DNA from 3 places in the Pimelobacter sp. 30-1 genome. Region 3 is predicted to be linked to each of the others. Evidence: riboswitches for the same ligand, from Rfam matches in the RefSeq annotation. Region 3 holds a riboswitch; each other region holds the start of a gene.
The links. A riboswitch is a leader RNA that binds a small molecule or an ion and turns the genes downstream of it on or off. The one in region 3 is predicted to bind cobalamin.

Region 1 (5,743 bases), on a different contig from region 3:
GCCGGGCACGGTGCTCACTCCTCCTCCTGGGCCAGCGCGTTGACCGCCGACGAGGCCATCGCCGAGCCGCCGCGGCGCCCGCGCACGGTGACGAAGGGGATGTCGATGCCGTGCTCGCCGGCGAAGGCCGCGAGCGCGTCCTTGGACTCCGCGGCGCCGATGAAGCCGACCGGGCAGCCGACGATCGCGGCCGGACGCGGTCCGCCGTCGAGGATCATCTCCAGCAGGTGGAAGAGCGCGGTGGGGGCGTTGCCGATCGCGACGACCGCGCCGTCGAGCAGGGGCTCCCACAGCGACACGGCGGCCGCGGTGCGGGTCGTGGACCAGCGCCGGGCCAGCTCGGGCACCCGCTCGTCGGTGAGGAAGCAGTGCACCGGGTTGTCGGCCGGCAGGCGGCCGGCGGTGATGCCCATGGCGACCATCCGCGCGTCGCACAGGATCGGTGCGCCGGCGGACAGGGCGCCGCGCGCCGCGGCGACCAGGCCCGGGTGGATGACGAGGTCGTCGACCAGGTCGGTCTGGCCGCTGCCGTGGATCATCCGCACGGCGACCTTCTCGGCCTCGGCGGGCACCCGGTCGAGCGCGGACTCGCGGCGGATGGTCGCGAAGGAGTCGACGTAGATCGCCGGACCGTCGGCGATGTAGTCGTACCGACGAGGCGGAGCGGTCAGGTCGGTCATGAGTTCTCCTCGGGGATCAGCACGCCGTGCCACGGGGTGACGACGACGGTGCCGGCGGTCCAGCCGGCGATGGTCGAGAGGGTCAGCCCGTCGTCGCCGACGGCGACGTGCTCGCCGCCGGGGACCGGGCCGAAGCGGAGAGGGCCGGTCGCGACGTCGGCGCCCGCCGCCACCCCCGCCGGTACGACGAGCGGCCCGGCCAGCTCGTCGACGTGCCAGGCCGCGTCGGGTCCGGTGCCGCGCGCGGCCAGGAAGCGGTGCGCGAGCGCGGCGAGGGCCGCGGGGGCGTCGGCCAGGGCGACCACGTCGCCGTACGCCTCGCCGATGCGGAGCTGGGCCCGCTCGGCGTCGAGCGCGACCAGGCCGAGGTCCTTGTGCCGGTCGGCGAGGTCGCCGCGGCCGTCGTCCAGGGTGAGCAGGAAGCGTCCGGGCAGGGCGGCCAGCGCGGGGTCGCCGAGCAGGAGCGCGTCGAGCGCGGCGAGCACCGGGCGCAGGTCGGCGCGGCCCCCGGTGAGCCCGGTCTGGGGGGAGACCAGGACGTTGCGGACCCGGTCGTGCGCGCGCGAGGGCAGCAGGCCGGTCGCCTCCAGCGCGGCGAGCGCCGGCTCGGCCAGCGTGCCGTCGGCGCCGAGGGGCATGGCGCGCACCTGCAGGTTGGCCCGGCCGGTGAGCCGGACCCGCCCGTCGCCGTACTGGTCGGCGACGGCGGCGAGCGCGCGCAGCGCGCTGAGCCGGACCTGACCGCCGGGCACCCGGATCCGGACCAGGCCGCCGTCGTCGGCCGGCCACGGGTGCACGATGCCGGGGCACCGGTCCGGACGGCTGCGCGCCATGGGTGGAGTCCTTCGAGGCCGGGGCTCCTCGCGATCGCCCCCATCGACCTCACGGCGGTTGTGCCGCAAGGGCCAGCAGGTCTTCGGACTCGGGATCACCCGGCCCGGAGCGTCTTCCCAGATCCCCGAGGAGATCCAGTGACGTCGTGCTCCGTCCGTCACCCACACCGCTGCGCGTCAGTCCCGGACTCTCACCGGGTTCCCGTCGACTGGCAGCGGTCACTCTAGCAATCCGGTTCTGTCGCCCGTCCTCGGTAGCCTGACCGGCATGCCTTCCCTCGAGGACGTCGTCGCCCTGGTCCACGGCTGGTACCCACCCGCCACGGCCGACAGCTGGGACGCCGTCGGGCTCGTCACCGGCGACCCTGCCCAGCCGGTCAAGAAGATCCTGCTGGCGGTCGACCCGGCGCCCGCCGTCGCCGCCGAGGCCGCGGAGTGGAAGGCCGACCTCGTGATCGTGCACCACCCGCTGTTCCTCAAGGGCGTGCACGGCGTCGCCGCCACCACGCCCAAGGGGCGCACCCTGCACACCCTGGTCAAGGCCGACTGCGCGCTGCTGACCGCCCACACCAACGCCGACCAGGCGCTCGGCGGGGTCTCCGAGGCGCTCGCCGTGGCGCTGGGGCTGACCGACCTGCGCCCGATCCTCCCCGCGCGCGAGCAGCCGCTCGACAAGCTCACCGTCTTCGTCCCCGCCGACGCCGCGGCGCCGGTCCGGGCCGCGATCGCCGAGGCCGGCGCGGGGCGCATCGGCGACTACGACTTCGCCTCCTTCACCAGCGCTCCCGGCGAGGGCCGCTTCCGCCCGCTCGACGGCGCCAACCCGATGATCGGCACCGTCGGCGAGCTCGAGACCGTCGCCGAGGTCCGCATCGAGGTGGTCCTGGCCCGCGACCTGCGCCCGGCCGTGGTCCGCGCGATGCTCGCCGCACACCCCTACGAGGAGCCGGCGTACGACGTCGTCGAGCTCGCCGACCCGGCCCTGGCCGAGACCGGCACCGGTCGCGTCGGCGTGGTGCCGCCGACCACGCTGGGCGAGTTCGCCGAGGTGGTCAAGAAGGCGCTGCCCGAGACCCACGGCGGCGTCCGCGTCGCCGGCGACCCGGACCGCCCGGTCAAGCGGGTCGCGGTGTGCGGGGGCGCGGGCGACTTCCTGCTCGACCGCGTGGCGGGCCTCGGTGTCGACGTCTACGTCACCAGCGACCTGCGCCACCACCCGGCCGCCGAGTTCGTCGAGAAGGGCGGCCCGGCGCTGGTCGACGTGGCCCACTGGGCCGCGGAGTGGACCTGGCTCCCGGTGCTCGCCGAACGCCTCCGCGAGGCCCTCGGTGACGCTGTGGAGACCCGGGTGAGCGCGGCCGTCACGGATCCCTGGACAATGCACCTGTGAACGCCGATCCCGCAGCCCAGCTCCGCCTGCTCGACCTGCAGGCGCTCGACTCCCAGGTCGACCAGCTGCGCCACCAGCGCAGCAACCCCGTGGAGGCCGCGGAGATCAAGGACCTCCTCGGCAAGCGCGCCGACGTCGACGGGCGGCTGCGCGACCAGCGGATCGTCGTCGACGACCTCGCCTCGGCGCAGGCCAAGGCCGACGCGGACGTCGAGCAGGTCAAGGCGCGGCGCACGCGTGACCGCGACCGGATGGACTCCGGCGCCATCACCAACCCCAAGGACCTCGAGCGCATGCAGCACGAGCTCGCGTCCCTGGAGCGGCGGATCTCCACGCTCGAGGACGAGGAGCTCGAGGTCATGGAGCAGCTCGAGGAGGCCCAGTCCGGGCTCGCCGAGCTGACCTCCGCGATCGAGGACCTCGACAGCCGCCTCGGCGTGCTCACCACCTCCCGCGACGAGAAGGGCGCGACGATCGACGCCGAGAGCGCCTCCGTCGCCGCCGGCCGGGCCGCGATCGTGGCCGAGATCCCGGCCGACCTCGTCGCCCTCTACGAGAAGCTCCGCGCCAGCAAGGGCGGCGTCGGCGTCGGCGCGCTCCAGGCCCGCCAGTGCGGCGGCTGCCAGCTCACCCTCGACGCCGGCGAGATCGCCGAGATCCGGGCGACCCCGGCCGACGTCGTGCTGCGCCACGAGGAGTGCCAGCGGATCCTGGTCCGCACCCCCGAGAGCGGCATCTAGTGCCGAGCCCCGCCGCGGTCGTCGTCGAGGCCGACGGCGGGTCGCGCGGCAACCCCGGTCCCGCCGCCTACGGCGCGGTGCTCCGCGACGCCGCCACCGGAGCGGTCATCGCCGAGGACGCCCGCACGCTCGGCGTCGCGACCAACAACGTCGCCGAGTACTCCGGCCTCGTCGCCGGGCTGCACCTCGCCGTGGACCACGCGCCGGGTGCGCGCGTCGAGGTGCGGATGGACTCCAAGCTCGTCGTCGAGCAGATGTCCGGGCGCTGGAAGATCAAGCACGCCGACATGCGCGCGCTCGCGGCCGAGGCGGCGGCGATCGCGCCCGCCGGGACGACGTACACCTGGGTGCCGCGGGCCGACAACGCCCACGCCGACCGGCTCGCCAACGAGGCGCTCGACGGCGTCCGCGAGGGCGTCACCGTGGCCGGCGGCGCCAGCGTCCCCGGCGACGGCATCCCCGACGAGCCCGAGTCCGCCGCCGAGGAGGCGTCCTCCCCGGCGACCGGCCCCGGCCAGCCGACCACCATCGTCCTGGTCCGCCACGGCGTCACCCCGCACACCACCGGCCGCCGCTTCTCCGGCGGCCTCGGCGGCGACAACCCGTCGCTGTCCGACGAGGGCCGCGCCCAGGCCGCCGAGGTCGCGGCCTGGCTCACCGAGCTGCGCGACAGCATCGACGTCGTCGTGGCCTCGCCCGTACGCCGTACCCGCGAGACGGCCGACATCATCGGCGCCGTCCTCGGCCTGCCCGTCGCCGAGGAGCCCGGCTTCGCCGAGATGGAGTTCGGCGAGTGGGACGGCCTCACCTTCACCGAGGTCGCCGAGCGCGACAAGGACCGCCTCGAGGCGTGGTTCGCCGACATGGCCTCCCCGCCGCCGGGCGGCGAGTCGTTCGTCGCCGTCCGCGAGCGCGTCCTGGCCGGGCTCGACCGGGTGCTCACCGAGCACGCCGGGCGCACCGTCGTCCTGGTCAGCCACGTGACGCCCATCAAGACCCTCGTCGCGCACGCCCTCGACGCCCCGCTCGAGACGCTCTTCCGGATGGAGCTCGCCCCGGCCGCCGTGTCGGTGCTGGCGTTCTACCCGGACCCGCGCACGGGCGAGCAGAAGGGCTCGATGCGGTTCTTCAACGCGCTCGCGCCCGGACGCCGGACGCTGCGCGACACCGGCCGCTGGTGAGGCCCGGGCTCAGAGCTCGCTGACGACGACGTCGAGCTGCGTGCCGTTCTTGCCCGGCGCGCCCACCTCGACGACCCACCCCAGCCGCTCCAGCACCTCGGCGAGCGCCGCAGGCGTGCGCGGGTCGGCGCCGTCCTCGAGCAGGGCACGGACGATCCGGCCCTTGGTCGCCTTGTTGAAGTGGCTGACCACCTTGCGGGTGCCCTGGTGCTCGTGCAGCACGCGCACCGTCGCCACCCGCGGGGCGAGCTCGGGGCCGGGCTTCCAGAAGTTGGCGTACATCCCCGAGCGCAGGTCGACCAGCAGCCCGCGGCCGAGGGCCGCGGTCATCACCGGCGGCAGTGCCTCGCGCCAGGTCGCGGCGACCGGGCCGAGGTGGGGGAGCGAGGCGTCCCCCGAGAGCCGGTACGACGGGATCCGGTCGCCGAAGCGCACCATCCCGAACAGGCTGGAGGCCACCGCTACCCGCGTCGCCGTACGGCGCTTGGCCGCGGCCGACAGCGTCGCGACGTCGAGGGCGTCGTACAGGACGCCGGTGTAGATCCGGTCGGCCCGCGCGGTCGGTGCGTCCGGCAGGTCGGCGTTGCGGTCGACGAGGTCGAGCTGGCCCGCGGACAGGCCGAGCACCTCGGCCGCCTTGGTGGCGTCGTCGCGGCACAGCGTCACCAGCGCGTCGAGCACCCGGCGGCGGGCATCGGTCAGCTCGGGGAGGGAGAGACCGGCCAGGTCGAGCGCCGCCCCACGCTTCGGAACGGACTTGCCCTCACTCGGCGGCAGCAGGATCAGCACGGCCGCAAGGATAGGGTCACCAGCATGCCGAGCAACGTCGTGGTCCGGGTCAAGGCAGGCTCGCCGGAGCTCCAGCAGGGGCTCGAGGCGATCGCCAAGGAGCTGGACCTGCCCGGGGAGTTCCCGGCCG
Region 2 (5,743 bases), on a different contig from region 3:
TCCTCCAGCCCGTGGAAGCCGCCCGGCCAGGTCCGCAGCGTCGCGGACGGCACGAGGCCGGCCACCTCGCGGCTGGCGGCGATCGGGTTGATCAGGTCGGCGTCCCCGTGCACCACGAGCAGCGGTACGGCGACCCGCGCCGCCGCCGTCGGCACCCGCTCCATCTGCGCCAGGACGTCGATCGCGAAGCGCGCGGTCGCCCGCCCGTGGACCAGGGGGTCGGCGTACCGCTCGGCGACGACATCGGGATCCCGGTTGATCCGCTCGAACCGCAGCCCGTTGCGCACCGTCAGGCCCGGAAGAGCACGCCCGAGCGTCCGGACCACCGCCACCTTGAGCCGCTGCCTCCGCAGCTCCGAGTCGAACGCGGGTCCGGTCACGACCACCGCGGCCAGGTCCGCCGCCGGCCGGTCCGCGGCGTAGAGGAAGGCGTAGAGCCCGCCCAGGCTGTGGCCGTAGAGCACGACGGGCGCGCCGCCGGTCCGCTCCCGCTCGCGCGCGACGAGGTGGTCGACGGCCCGTGCTGTCGGGGGATAGCGGACGTCGCCGCGACGCCCCTCGGAGCGCCCGAAGCCCTCGTGGTCGAGGGCGAGCACCGCGAACCCGGCGTGGGTGAGGAGGCGGGCGGTGCCGTCGTACCGGGCGGCGTGCTCGCCGAGGCCGTGCAGGACGACGACGCTGGCGCGCGGTGGTCCGCTCGGCGTCCAGCGGACGGTGGCGAGCCGGGGCCCGTCGTCGTCGAGCGTGAAGGAGTCGAAGGTAGGGAAGTCGGTCACGAGCAGGTCCTCTCGGGTCGCCCCGAGCCTCGCCGCTCCGCGCGGGTCCACGATTGGACGAACCTGCTAGCTCGCCACGATCTCCCAGCGGATCGCGCCGAACGCGGTCGGCGGACCCCCGAACGTCCGGTGGCAGGTGCGCGTCAGGTGCGAGCTGTCGGTGAAGCCGGCCAGGTGCGCCGCCTCGGTGAGCGAGCGCCCCTCGGCGACCGCCGCGGTCGCCCGCAGCAGCCGGAGCCAGCGGACGTACGCCCGGAAGGTGATGCCGAGGTCGTCGGCGAAGAGGTGGGACAGCCGGCTCTCGGACAGGTGGACGGCCGCGGCGACGTCCCGGAGCCGGACCGGCCGCTGGTCCAGGTCGTCGCGGAGCACGGCGAGGGCGGCGGCCACGCCCGGGTGACGCGACTGCGGTTCCAGCCCTCCCGGGACCTGGAGGCGCCCGTCCGCCCACGCGCGGTGCCCGTTCGTCAGACGCTGCCCGGCACGGTGCCACGCGCCCGCATCGCCCGGATCGTCGACCAGCCCGGCCAGCTCGGCGCCCAGCGCCGACGCGGGCTCGACGTGCGCCACCACGCCCCACGCCCCGTCGGCGTGGAACGCGTGCGTCTGGTCGGCCGGGACGATCGCCGCGTCCGTACGCCGCTCCCGGCCGTCGCCGTCCTCGATCACGAACGAGCCCTGGTGGGCGATCGCCACCTGGACGGAGTGGTGCGCGTGCCGCGGCAGGCTGCCCAGGGGGCCCTCGATCTCGAGCAGGCCGGGACGCAGGCGGCCGTCACCGGACCACTGGGGCATCGGCACTCCTCGAGCTGCGGGCGGCGCGGTCAGTGTGCCACGGGCCGCTCGGCTCAGGGGACGCTCCGGGGTGGCCGATGAGCGCTGCTACGCTGCCGGTGCCAGTCAAGCCACCACGGCCAGGGAATCCGGTGCGAATCCGGAGCTGACGCGCAGCGGTGAGGGTGACGGGCGGAGCAGCACCTCGTGCAGCCACTGGACCGAGCATGGTCCGGGAAGGCGTTCCGCCTGCTTGATCCCGAGTCCGAAGACCTGCTGGCTTCCGCGGGCCGTCCTGATCCGCGCGAACCCGATGGACAGGCCCCGCGACCCGGGTCTGCGGATGACGATGGTGAGCACCCCATGTTCCGTCCCACCCCTCTTCGCCCTGCCGCGCTCCTCAGCGGCGTCCTGCTGCTGGGCGCGCTGACCGCCTGCGGGGACGCCGATGCCCGCACCGATGCGGGCTCCGACCCGAGCACCGCCGGCGGCTACCCCGTCGCGCTCGCCAACTGCGGCGTCGACGTCGAGGTCACCCGGCCGATCGAGCGCGCGGTCGCGGTCAACCAGCCCGCGCTCGAGCTGCTGCTCGCGCTCGGCCTGGGCGACCGGATGACCGGCTACGCGATCAGCGACGACAGCGTGCTCCCCGAGCTCGAGGAGGAGCGCGCCAAGGTGAAGCCCTTCGCCGCCGAGTTCCCGTCGTTCGAGTCGGTGCTCGACCGGGACCCGGACTTCCTCTACACGACCTTCGACTACACGTTCACCGACGAGGGGATCGCCGACCGCGAGCGGTTCACCGGGCTCGGCGTGCCGACGTACCAGTCGCCGAGCGAGTGCGCCGGCCAGGAGGCCGAGGTCAAGAAGGCGCTCACCCTCCAGGACCAGTACGACGAGATCACCGACGTGGCGCGGCTCTTCGGCGTCGAGGACAAGGGCGCGGCGCTCGTCGCCGACCTCCAGGACCGGGCCGCGGCGGCCAAGCCCGCGGACGGGGCCGACGAGGTCACCCTCGCCTGGTGGTACGCCGCGACCAAGTCGCCGTACATCGCCGGGTGCTGCGGGGCGCCGGGCCTGATGACCCGCGCGGTCGGCGCGACCAACGCCTTCGAGGAGTCCGACCAGTACTGGCCCGAGATCGGCTGGGAGAGCATCCTCGACAAGGACCCGACCGTGCTCGTGCTGGCCGACCTCGGCCGCGGGGGCGACGGCGACAGCGCGAGGGCCAAGATCGCCTTCCTCGAGTCCGACCCGGTCGCGAGCCGGCTGACCGCCGTCAAGGAGAAGCGCTACATCATCCTCGACGGCACCACCATGGACCCGTCGATCCGCAACGTCGACGGCATCGAGCAGCTGGCCGCGGGCCTGCGGAAGCTGGGGCTGGCGTCGTGAGCAACCTCGATCTCCTGAAGCGCTGGGACGACCAGCAGGCCGCCTACATCGCCGACCGCGAGGGCCGGTTCGGCGCGATGCTCGACGTCCTGGACCTCCAGTCGGGCGGTGCGCCTGCGGTCGTCGTGGACCTCGCCTGCGGGCCGGGCTCGCTGTCCTTCCGGGTGCTGGAGCGGTTCCCCGAGGTCCGCGTGGTCGGCGTCGACCACGACCCGTCGCTGCTCGCGCTGGCCCGTGAGGCCGCCGCGGAGCACCCCGGTGGCGACCGCGTGCTCTTCGTCGACGACGACCTGACCTCCGCCGGCTGGACCGACCGGGTCCGGGCCCACGCGGGCGACGCCCCCGTGGCCGGCGTGGTCTCGACGACGGCGCTGCACTGGCTCGCGCCGGGCGAGCTGGTCGACGCCTACCGCGGCGCACGCTCGCTGCTCGCCGACGGTGGCGTCTTCCTCGACGGCGACCACTTCCGGTACGACGACCGGCAGCCCCGGCTGCGGACCTGGGCCGCTGCGCACGACCGTCGTACCCAGGAGGCGGCGTTCGCCGCCGGCGCCGAGCCGTGGGACACCTGGTGGACCGAGCTCGCCGCGCGTCCGGGCTACGCCGAGCTGACCGCCGAGCGGGACCGGCGCTTCGCCGACCGGCCGGCGCCCGAGCCGAGCGAGGTCGGCTTCCGCCTGGCCGCACTGGCCCAGGCGGGCTTCGCCGAGCACGGGACGGTGTGGCAGCTCTTCGACGACTTCGTCGTCTACGGGGTGGCTTGACCTCCCTGCCGCGGCTGACCGGGACCCTCGTCGCCGGCACCGCCCTGGTGCTCCTGTCGCTGGCGACGGCGATCACGATCGGGCCGGCCGACCTGTCGGTCCCGGACGTCGTCGCCGTGGTCCGCGAGCACCTCGGCGGGCCGCCCGCGGACCTCTCCCCGCTCCGCGCGGCGATCGTGTGGGAGCTGCGCCTGCCGCGCAGCATCCTCGCGGCCGCGTGCGGTGCGGGACTGGCGGTGTGCGGCGCGGTGCTGCAGTCGCTGCTGCGCAACCCGCTCGCCGATCCCTTCGTGCTGGGCATCTCGTCGGGCGCCTCGACCGGAGCCGTCGCGGTCGCCGTGCTGGGGATCGGCGCCGGCACCGTCGGCCTGACCGGCGGCGCCTTCGTCGGCGCCCTCGTCTCGTTCGCGCTCGTCGCGCTGCTCGCCTGGGCGGCCGGGTCCGGCCCGGACAAGCTGATCCTGGCCGGCGTGGCCGGCACCCAGCTGTTCTCGGCGCTGACGTCGTTCATCGTGCTCACCTCCGCCGACCCGGAGCAGACCCGCGGCGTCCTCGTCTGGCTGCTCGGCTCGCTCGGCGGCGCCCGCTGGTCGGACGCCGCGCTGGTCGTCGTCGTGGTCTCCCTGGGCACCCTGGTCTGCCTGGTGATGGCGCGCTCGCTCGACGCGTTCGCGTTCGGTGCCGACGCCGCCGGCACCCTGGGCGTCTCGGTCCGCCAGGCCCGCGCCGTGCTGCTGGTGACGACGGCGGCGATGACCGCGGTCGCCGTCGCCTCCGCCGGTGCGATCGGCTTCGTCGGCCTCGTGCTGCCCCACGCGGCCCGCGCCGTCGTCGGTCCGCGGCACCGCGCACTGCTCCCCGTCACGGCACTGGTCGGCGCCGTCTTCCTGGTCTGGGCCGACACGATCGCCCGGGTCGTCGTCGAGCCGCAGGAGCTGCCGGTCGGGGTGATCACCGCGCTCGTCGGCGTCCCGGCGTTCGCGCTGATCCTGCGCCGCCGCGGGAGGCGCGCATGAGTCTCCGCGCCCGCGAGGTCACCTGGCGCCAGGGTGGCCGGCTCATCGTCGACGCGGTCTCGCTCGACGTACCCGAGGGGGCGACCGTCGGCCTGCTCGGGCCCAACGGGTCGGGCAAGTCGTCGCTGCTGCGGCTCCTCGCCGGCACCCGTCGTACGACGTCCGGGGTGGTGACGCTTGACGACCTCCCCCTGCGGGACTGGCGCCGTCGTACGCTCGCGCGCCGGGTCGCGGTCGTCGACCAGCACGCCGACACCAGCGTCGCGCTGACCGTCGCCGACGTGGTCGCGCTCGGCCGGATCCCGCACCAGGGACCCTGGCGCCCGCACGACGCGAGCGACGACCGGGCCGTGACCGAGGCGGCCGCATCGGTCGGCATCACCCACCTCCTCGACCGCTCCTGGGACACCCTCTCCGGCGGCGAGCGCCAGCGCGCCCAGCTCGCCCGCGCCCTCGCCCAGCAGCCGCGCGAGCTGCTCCTCGACGAGCCGACCAACCACCTCGACGTCGCCCACCAGCTGGAGCTGCTGGCCCTGGTCCGGCGCCAGCCGGTGACCTCGGTCGTCGCGCTGCACGACCTGCACCTGGCCGCCCGCTACTGCGACCTGCTCCTCGTGCTGAGCGCCGGCCGGGTCGTCGCCTCCGGCGAGCCGGCCGAGGTCCTCACGGCGGGTCTCATCGCCGACGTGTACGACGTCCGGGCCCAGGTCGTCGTCGACGAGCACGGGCCGTGGGTGCGGATCCTCGACCGGCTCCAGCCCTGACCGGCTCGGTGCTGCGTCATCGTGCGGGCTCCCACGTGCGGAGCAGCTCGACCAGCGTCCGTACGCCGAACCCCGTGGCCCGTGCGTCGGCGCCGGACCCGCTGACGGCCGGCCCGGCGACGTCGAGGTGGACCCACGGGAGGTCCTCGGGGACGAACGCACCGAGGAAGAGGGCGGCGGTCAGGGCCCGGCCGGTGTCGGTGCCGGGATGGTTGCGGACCGTCGCTCCGGGTGCCGACGACCGCACCTGGTCGGCG
Region 3 (5,743 bases):
GCGAGGCCGTTGAGCAGCCCGCGCGAGCGCAGGAAGTACACGTAGGCGAAGGCCCCGTAGAAGAAGAGCCCCTCGATCACCGCCGCGAAGCAGATCAGGTTGAGCAAGAACGCCCGCCGGTGCTCACGGGTCTCGAGCTGGTCGAGCTCGAAGACCTTGTCGATCCACTTGAAGCAGAAGTCCGCCTTGTGCTTGATCGACGGGATGTTGTCGACCGCCGCGAACGCCTCGTGCCGCTCGGTCTCGTCGGGCACGTAGGTGTCGAGCAGGGTCAGGTAGAACTGCACGTGCACGGCCTCCTCGAAGAGCTGCCGGCTCAGGTAGAGCCGCCCCTCCGGGGAGTTGATGTGCTGGTAGAGGTTGAGCACCAGGTTGTTCGCCACGATCGTGTCGCCGGTCGCGAAGAAGGCCACCAACCGCGAGACCAGGTGCCGCTCGGCGTCGGTGAGCCGGCTCAGGTCCTTGAGGTCGGAGTGGAGGTCGACCTCCTCGACGGTCCAGGTGTTCTTGATGGCGTCGCGGTAGCGCTCGTAGAAGTGCGGGTAGCGCATCGGCCGCAGGGTGAGGTTCATCCCCGGGTCGAGCAGCATCCGGGTGGTGGTGGCGGTGTGGTCGGTGGCGGTCACTGGCAGGCCTCGCAGCTCTCGGGGTTCTCGAGGGAGCAGGCGATCGCTTCCTCGTCGGCGGTCGTGGGGGTGGGCAGCACGGCGACGGTCGCCTGCTGGATGCGCGAGGCGGGTCGCGAGCGCAGGTAGTACGTCGTCTTCAGCCCGCTCTTCCAGGCGAAGGCGTACATCGACGACAGCTTGCCGATCGTCGGTGCGGCCATGAAGAGGTTGAGCGACTGCGACTGGTCGATGAAGCCCTGCCGCTCGGCGGCCATCTCGACGAGCGCCTTCTGCGGGAGCTCCCAGGCGGTGCGGTAGAGCAGCCGTACGTCGGCCGGGATCGCCGCGATCCCCTGGATCGAGCCCTCGGCGCGCTTGATCTCCTCGCGGACCTCGGCGGTCCACAGGCCGCGCGCCTTGAGCTCGCGGACGAGCGCGGAGTTCACCTGGAGGAACTCCCCCGACAGCGTCTCGCGCTTGAACAGGTTGGAGACCTGCGGCTCGATGCACTCGTAGCAGCCGGCGATCGAGGCGATCGTCGCCGTCGGCGCGATCGCGATGAGCAGCGAGTTGCGCAGGCCGTGCTCGGCGACGCGCTCCTTGAGGGCGGCCCAGCGCTCGGGCTGGGTGACGGTGGCGCCCCACAGGTCGGGGTGCAGGTCGCCACGGGCGGCCCGGGTGGCGTCGTACGCCGGGTGCGCGCCGTGCACGGCGGCGAGCTCGCAGGAGACCTCGAGCGCGGTCAGGTAGATCTCCTCGGAGATCCGGGTCGACAGCGCGCGGGCCTCCGGGGAGTCGAAGGGCAGGCCGAGCGCGAAGAAGACGTCCTGCAGCCCCATCAGGCCCAAGCCGACCGGACGCCAGCGCGGGTTGGACGCCGCCGCCTCGGGGCTCGGGTAGTAGTTGATGTCGATGACCCGGTCCAGGAAGGGCACCGCGGTGCGCACGGTCGCGCGGAGCTTGTCCCAGTCGAGGTCGCCGTCGGCGAGGTGCTGGCCGAGGTTGACCGAGCCGAGGTTGCACACGGCGGTCTCGCCGTCGGAGGAGACCTCGATGATCTCGGTGCACAGGTTCGACAGGTGCACGACCGGCTGCCGCGGCCCCGGGGTGTCGGTGGTCTGGTTGCAGAACCGGTTGGCGGCGTCCTTGAAGGTCATCCAGCCGTTGCCGGTCTGGGCGAGGGTGCGCATCATCTTGGCGTAGAGGTCGCGGGCCTTGACCTGGCGCACGTACCGGCCCTCGGCCTCGATCCGGCGGTAGGCCTCGTCGAACGCGGTGCCCCACAGGTCCGGCAGCTCCGGCGCCTCGTTCGGGTCGATGAGCGACCACGTCTCGTCGGCCTCGACCCGGCGCATGAACTCGTCGGGGATCCAGTGCGCCAGGTTGAGGTTGTGGGTCCGCCGGGCGTCCTCGCCGGTGTTGTCGCGCAGCTCGAGGAACTCCTCGACGTCGGGGTGCCACGGCTCCAGGTAGACGCATGCCGCGCCCTTGCGGCGCCCGCCCTGGTTGACCGCGGCGACCGAGGCGTCCAGCGTGCGCAGGAACGGCACGATCCCGTTGGACTGGCCGTTGGTGCCGCGGATCAGCGCGCCGCGCGAGCGGACCCGGGAGAAGCCGATGCCGATCCCGCCGGCGAACTTCGAGAGCTGGGCGACCTGGAGGTAGCGCGCGTAGATCGAGTCGAGCTCGTCGCGCGGGCTGTCGACGAGGTAGCACGACGACATCTGGGTGTGCCGGGTGCCGGAGTTGAAGAGCGTCGGGCTGCTCGGCAGGTAGGCCAGGCTCGACATCAGCCGGTAGAAGCCGATCGCCTCCTGCGGGGTGCGGGACAGGCCGCAGGCCACGCGCAGCAGGAAGTACTGCGGCGTCTCCAGCACCAGCCGGGTCGTCGGGTGCCGCAGCAGGTAGCGGTCGTAGACCGTGCGCAGGCCGAAGTACTCGAAGCGGCGGTCGGCGTCCTCGTCGATCGCGAAGTCGAGCTTGCGGGCGTTGTCCTTGACGAAGGCGGCGGTCTCGTCGCCGATCACGCCCTCGGCGTGGCCCAGCGCGACGGACTGGCTGAACGAGGCCACGCCCTGGTTGCGGACTTCCTTGTCGACGTACCCGGCGAGCAGCCGGGCCGCCAGCCGCGAGTACGCCGGCTCCTCGCCGATCAGCTCGGCCGCGGTCTGGATCGAGAGCCGGTCGAGCTCGGCGGTGGTCGCGCCGTCGTACAGGCCGCTGATGGTGCGCGTGGCGACCCGCATCGGGTCGACGTCGGGCAGGTCGGCACTGACCCGGTCGACGGCGCGGACGATCTTGGTGACGTCGACGCTCTCGGTCTCGCCGTTGCGCTTGCGCACCGTCATGGTGGTGCGGGTGGGTGACTCGGTGACGGTCACTGGCTTCTCCCCTCGGAGTCTGGCTCGCGAGGGGACGACAGCAGGGGAGGCGCCCCGTCGTCGGCAGGCGCCTGCTCAGCCGTCGGCCTTCCCACGAGGCCTCGGACCACCGCACCCGGCGGGTGCGGTGCGCTGGCAGGTCTTCGGACTCGCGGGCGTCTCCTCGAAAGGAGTCCTACTGGCCGTCGCTTCCCAGGTCGCACGTCGCGACCCAGTGCTTGTGTGACGGCGGTCGTTCCCACTCACCGCTGCGGGGCAGTCCCGGACTTCCACCGGGTTCCCTCTTGCCTCCGCGCCCCTGGGTGGGGCGAGGAACCAGCTACGAGAACCACCATATGTAGGGGTTGCTCAGATCCGTGGGACCTAGATCTGGTGTCGGCGTGTCGGGTGCCCCGGAGGTGAGATATCCCACCAAGAGCGCCCGGGCGGCGCGTGCTAGCGTCCGCATCGCCAGTCGTGCTCACGATGCAACGTGAGTCAGGGAACCCGGTGAGAGTCCGGGACTGACGCGCAGCGGTGAGGGTGACGGGCGGGGCAACACGCCACTGGTGGCGGGCAGCAGACACTCGGCTGACCGACTCCGGGAAGGCGCTCCGTCCGGTCGATCCCGAGTCCGAAGACCTGCTGGCCGTGGATCTCGAGGGTCCGCGACACACCCGCACCACAGGCTTCGCGCAAGAGCCTCGGACCCGAAAAGAGTGACCGTGACGTCGTCCCGTCGTACCCGCTTCCTGCCTGCCCTGGCCGCCGTGCCGCTCCTCCTCGCCGGGTGCGCCGGCGCTCCCGAGGCCGAGGACAAGGGCCCTGCCACCACCGCCGGCTTCCCGGTGGAGGCCAGCAGCTGCGGCTTCACCTCGACCATCACCGCGCCGCCCGAGCGCGCGGTGACCATGAACCAGGGCGCGACCGAGGTCATGCTCGCGCTCGACCTGTCCGACCGGATGGCCGGCACGGCGTACCTCGACGACGCGGTGCCGCAGAAGTGGCAGCCGGCGTACGACGAGGTGAAGGTGCTCGCCAAGGAGTACCCCGACAACGAGACCCTGCTCGCCGCGAAGCCGGACTTCGTCTACGCGTCGTACGCCAGCGCCTTCGACGCCGACAACGCCGGCGCCCAGGACGAGCTGACCAAGCTCGGCATCGGCTCGTTCCTCTCGCTCTTCGGCTGCGGCGAGAACAAGCCCAGCGCCGATGTCTCGTTCGACTCGGTGTGGGACGAGATCGAGGTCGTCGCCGACGTCTTCGGCGTCCCCGAGCGCGCCGACGCGCTGGAGAAGGAGCAGCAGGGCCAGCTCGACACCCTCGCCGCGGACAAGCCGGGCGAGGGCCTGGACGTCTTCTGGTTCGACTCCGGCGACAAGACCGCGTTCGCCGGTGCCGGCGAGGGCGGCCCGCAGCTGATCCTCGACGCCGTGGGCGCGACCAACGTCTTCGGCGACGTCGAGGGCGGCTGGGCCGACGTGAGCTGGGAGCGGGTCGTCAAGACCGACCCCGACGTGATCGTGCTGGCCGACGCGAGCTGGTCCACGGCCGACGACAAGATCGCGATGCTCGAGAAGGACCCGGTGCTCAAGAACCTGCGCGCGGTCAAGGCGAAGCGGTACGTCGTGATCCCGTTCTCGGAGTCCACGCCCGGCGTGCGGCTGGCCGACGGAGCCGTCTCCGTCGGCGCCCAGCTCGCCGACCTGCCCCCGCTGGGCTGATGCTGCAGGCGGCCCGGCCGTCCCGGCCGGCGCGCACCCGGTCGGGAACGGGCCTCGTCGCGGGCGCCGCGCTCACCGTCGCCCTCGTCGCCACCGTCGTGGTGGCGGTGGGGATCGGCTCGGTGCACGTGCCCGCCGGCGACGTGGTCGACGTGGTGCTGCGCCGGATCGGCCTGCCGGTCGACGGCGTGACCCTCATCGACGACCGGATCGTCTGGCAGCTCCGGATGCCCCGCGTGGTGGGCGCCGCGGCCACCGGCGCCGGGCTGGCGCTGGCCGGCGCGGTGCTGCAGTCGCTGACCCGCAACGACCTGGCGGATCCGTACCTGCTCGGCATCTCCGGCGGCGCGACCGTCGGGGCGGTGACGGTGATCGTGCTCGGCGTCAGCGTCGCCGGGCTGGCCGGCAGCGCCGCGCTCGGGCTGGCCGCGTTCGTCAGCGCCCTGCTCGCCCTGGCGCTGGTGCTCGGCCTGGCCACGGGCCGCACCGGCGACCTGCCGCCGGCCCGGACCGTGCTGGCCGGGGTCGCGGTGGGCCAGCTCTGCGCGGCGTACACCTCGTTCGCGGTGATGATGAGCGGCGACCACGACGCCGCCCGGCGGGTGCTGGCCTGGACCATGGGCTCGCTCGCCGGGGTGCGCTGGCACAGCGCCGGGGTGCTCGTCGCCGTCGCGCTCGTCGCCCTCGTCGCGATCCTGCTGTACGCCGCCGACCTCGACGCCTTCGCGTTCGGGGACTCCTCGGCGGCCTCGCTCGGCGTCTCGATCCGGCGTACCCGCTGGGTGCTGCTGATCGGCACCGCGCTGCTCACCGCGTGCCTGGTCGCCTACACCGGGGCGATCGGGTTCGTCGGGCTCGTCGTGCCGCACGTCGTCCGGCTGGTGTGCGGGCCGCTGCACCGGCGGCTGCTGCCGCTGAGCGCACTGGCCGGCGCGGTGCTCATGATCTGGGCCGACACCGTCGCCCGCTCGCTGGTCGACGGCCAGGAGATCCCGATCGGCGTGGTGACCGCGGTGCTCGGGGCGCCGCTGTTCGCCTACCTGCTGCGGCG

Region 1: it holds a riboswitch for cobalamin, as region 3 does, so the genes downstream of both, CCO04_RS25615 (nitrite reductase) here and CCO04_RS10690 (ABC transporter substrate-binding protein) in region 3, are expected to answer to the same signal.
Region 2: it holds a riboswitch for cobalamin, as region 3 does, so the genes downstream of both, CCO04_RS05115 (ABC transporter substrate-binding protein) here and CCO04_RS10690 (ABC transporter substrate-binding protein) in region 3, are expected to answer to the same signal.

The regions. Positions count from the first base shown of each region.
Region 1 covers NZ_NHTS01000013.1:83,328-89,070, reverse strand. Annotated here, with positions in the region: gene cobJ (precorrin-3B C(17)-methyltransferase) at 1-9, opposite strand, end outside; gene CCO04_RS25620 (precorrin-8X methylmutase) at 15-680, opposite strand; gene CCO04_RS25615 (nitrite reductase) at 677-1,513, opposite strand; cobalamin riboswitch at 1,570-1,742, opposite strand; gene CCO04_RS25610 (Nif3-like dinuclear metal center hexameric protein) at 1,782-2,903, shown strand; gene CCO04_RS25605 (zinc ribbon domain-containing protein) at 2,900-3,643, shown strand; gene CCO04_RS25600 (bifunctional RNase H/acid phosphatase) at 3,643-4,824, shown strand; gene yaaA (peroxide stress protein YaaA) at 4,834-5,613, opposite strand; gene CCO04_RS25590 (RNB domain-containing ribonuclease) at 5,638-5,743, shown strand, end outside.
Region 2 covers NZ_NHTS01000002.1:138,355-144,097, forward strand. Annotated here, with positions in the region: gene CCO04_RS05105 (alpha/beta hydrolase) at 1-776, opposite strand, end outside; gene CCO04_RS05110 (helix-turn-helix transcriptional regulator) at 843-1,571, opposite strand; cobalamin riboswitch at 1,651-1,846, shown strand; gene CCO04_RS05115 (ABC transporter substrate-binding protein) at 1,914-2,942, shown strand; gene CCO04_RS05120 (methyltransferase domain-containing protein) at 2,939-3,706, shown strand; gene CCO04_RS05125 (iron ABC transporter permease) at 3,703-4,722, shown strand; gene CCO04_RS05130 (ABC transporter ATP-binding protein) at 4,719-5,486, shown strand; gene CCO04_RS05135 (leucyl aminopeptidase family protein) at 5,503-5,743, opposite strand, start outside.
Region 3 covers NZ_NHTS01000004.1:188,218-193,960, forward strand. Annotated here, with positions in the region: gene CCO04_RS10680 (ribonucleotide-diphosphate reductase subunit beta) at 1-626, opposite strand, end outside; gene CCO04_RS10685 (ribonucleoside-diphosphate reductase subunit alpha) at 623-2,989, opposite strand; cobalamin riboswitch at 3,106-3,324, opposite strand; cobalamin riboswitch at 3,424-3,633, shown strand; gene CCO04_RS10690 (ABC transporter substrate-binding protein) at 3,688-4,692, shown strand; gene CCO04_RS10695 (iron chelate uptake ABC transporter family permease subunit) at 4,692-5,743, shown strand, end outside.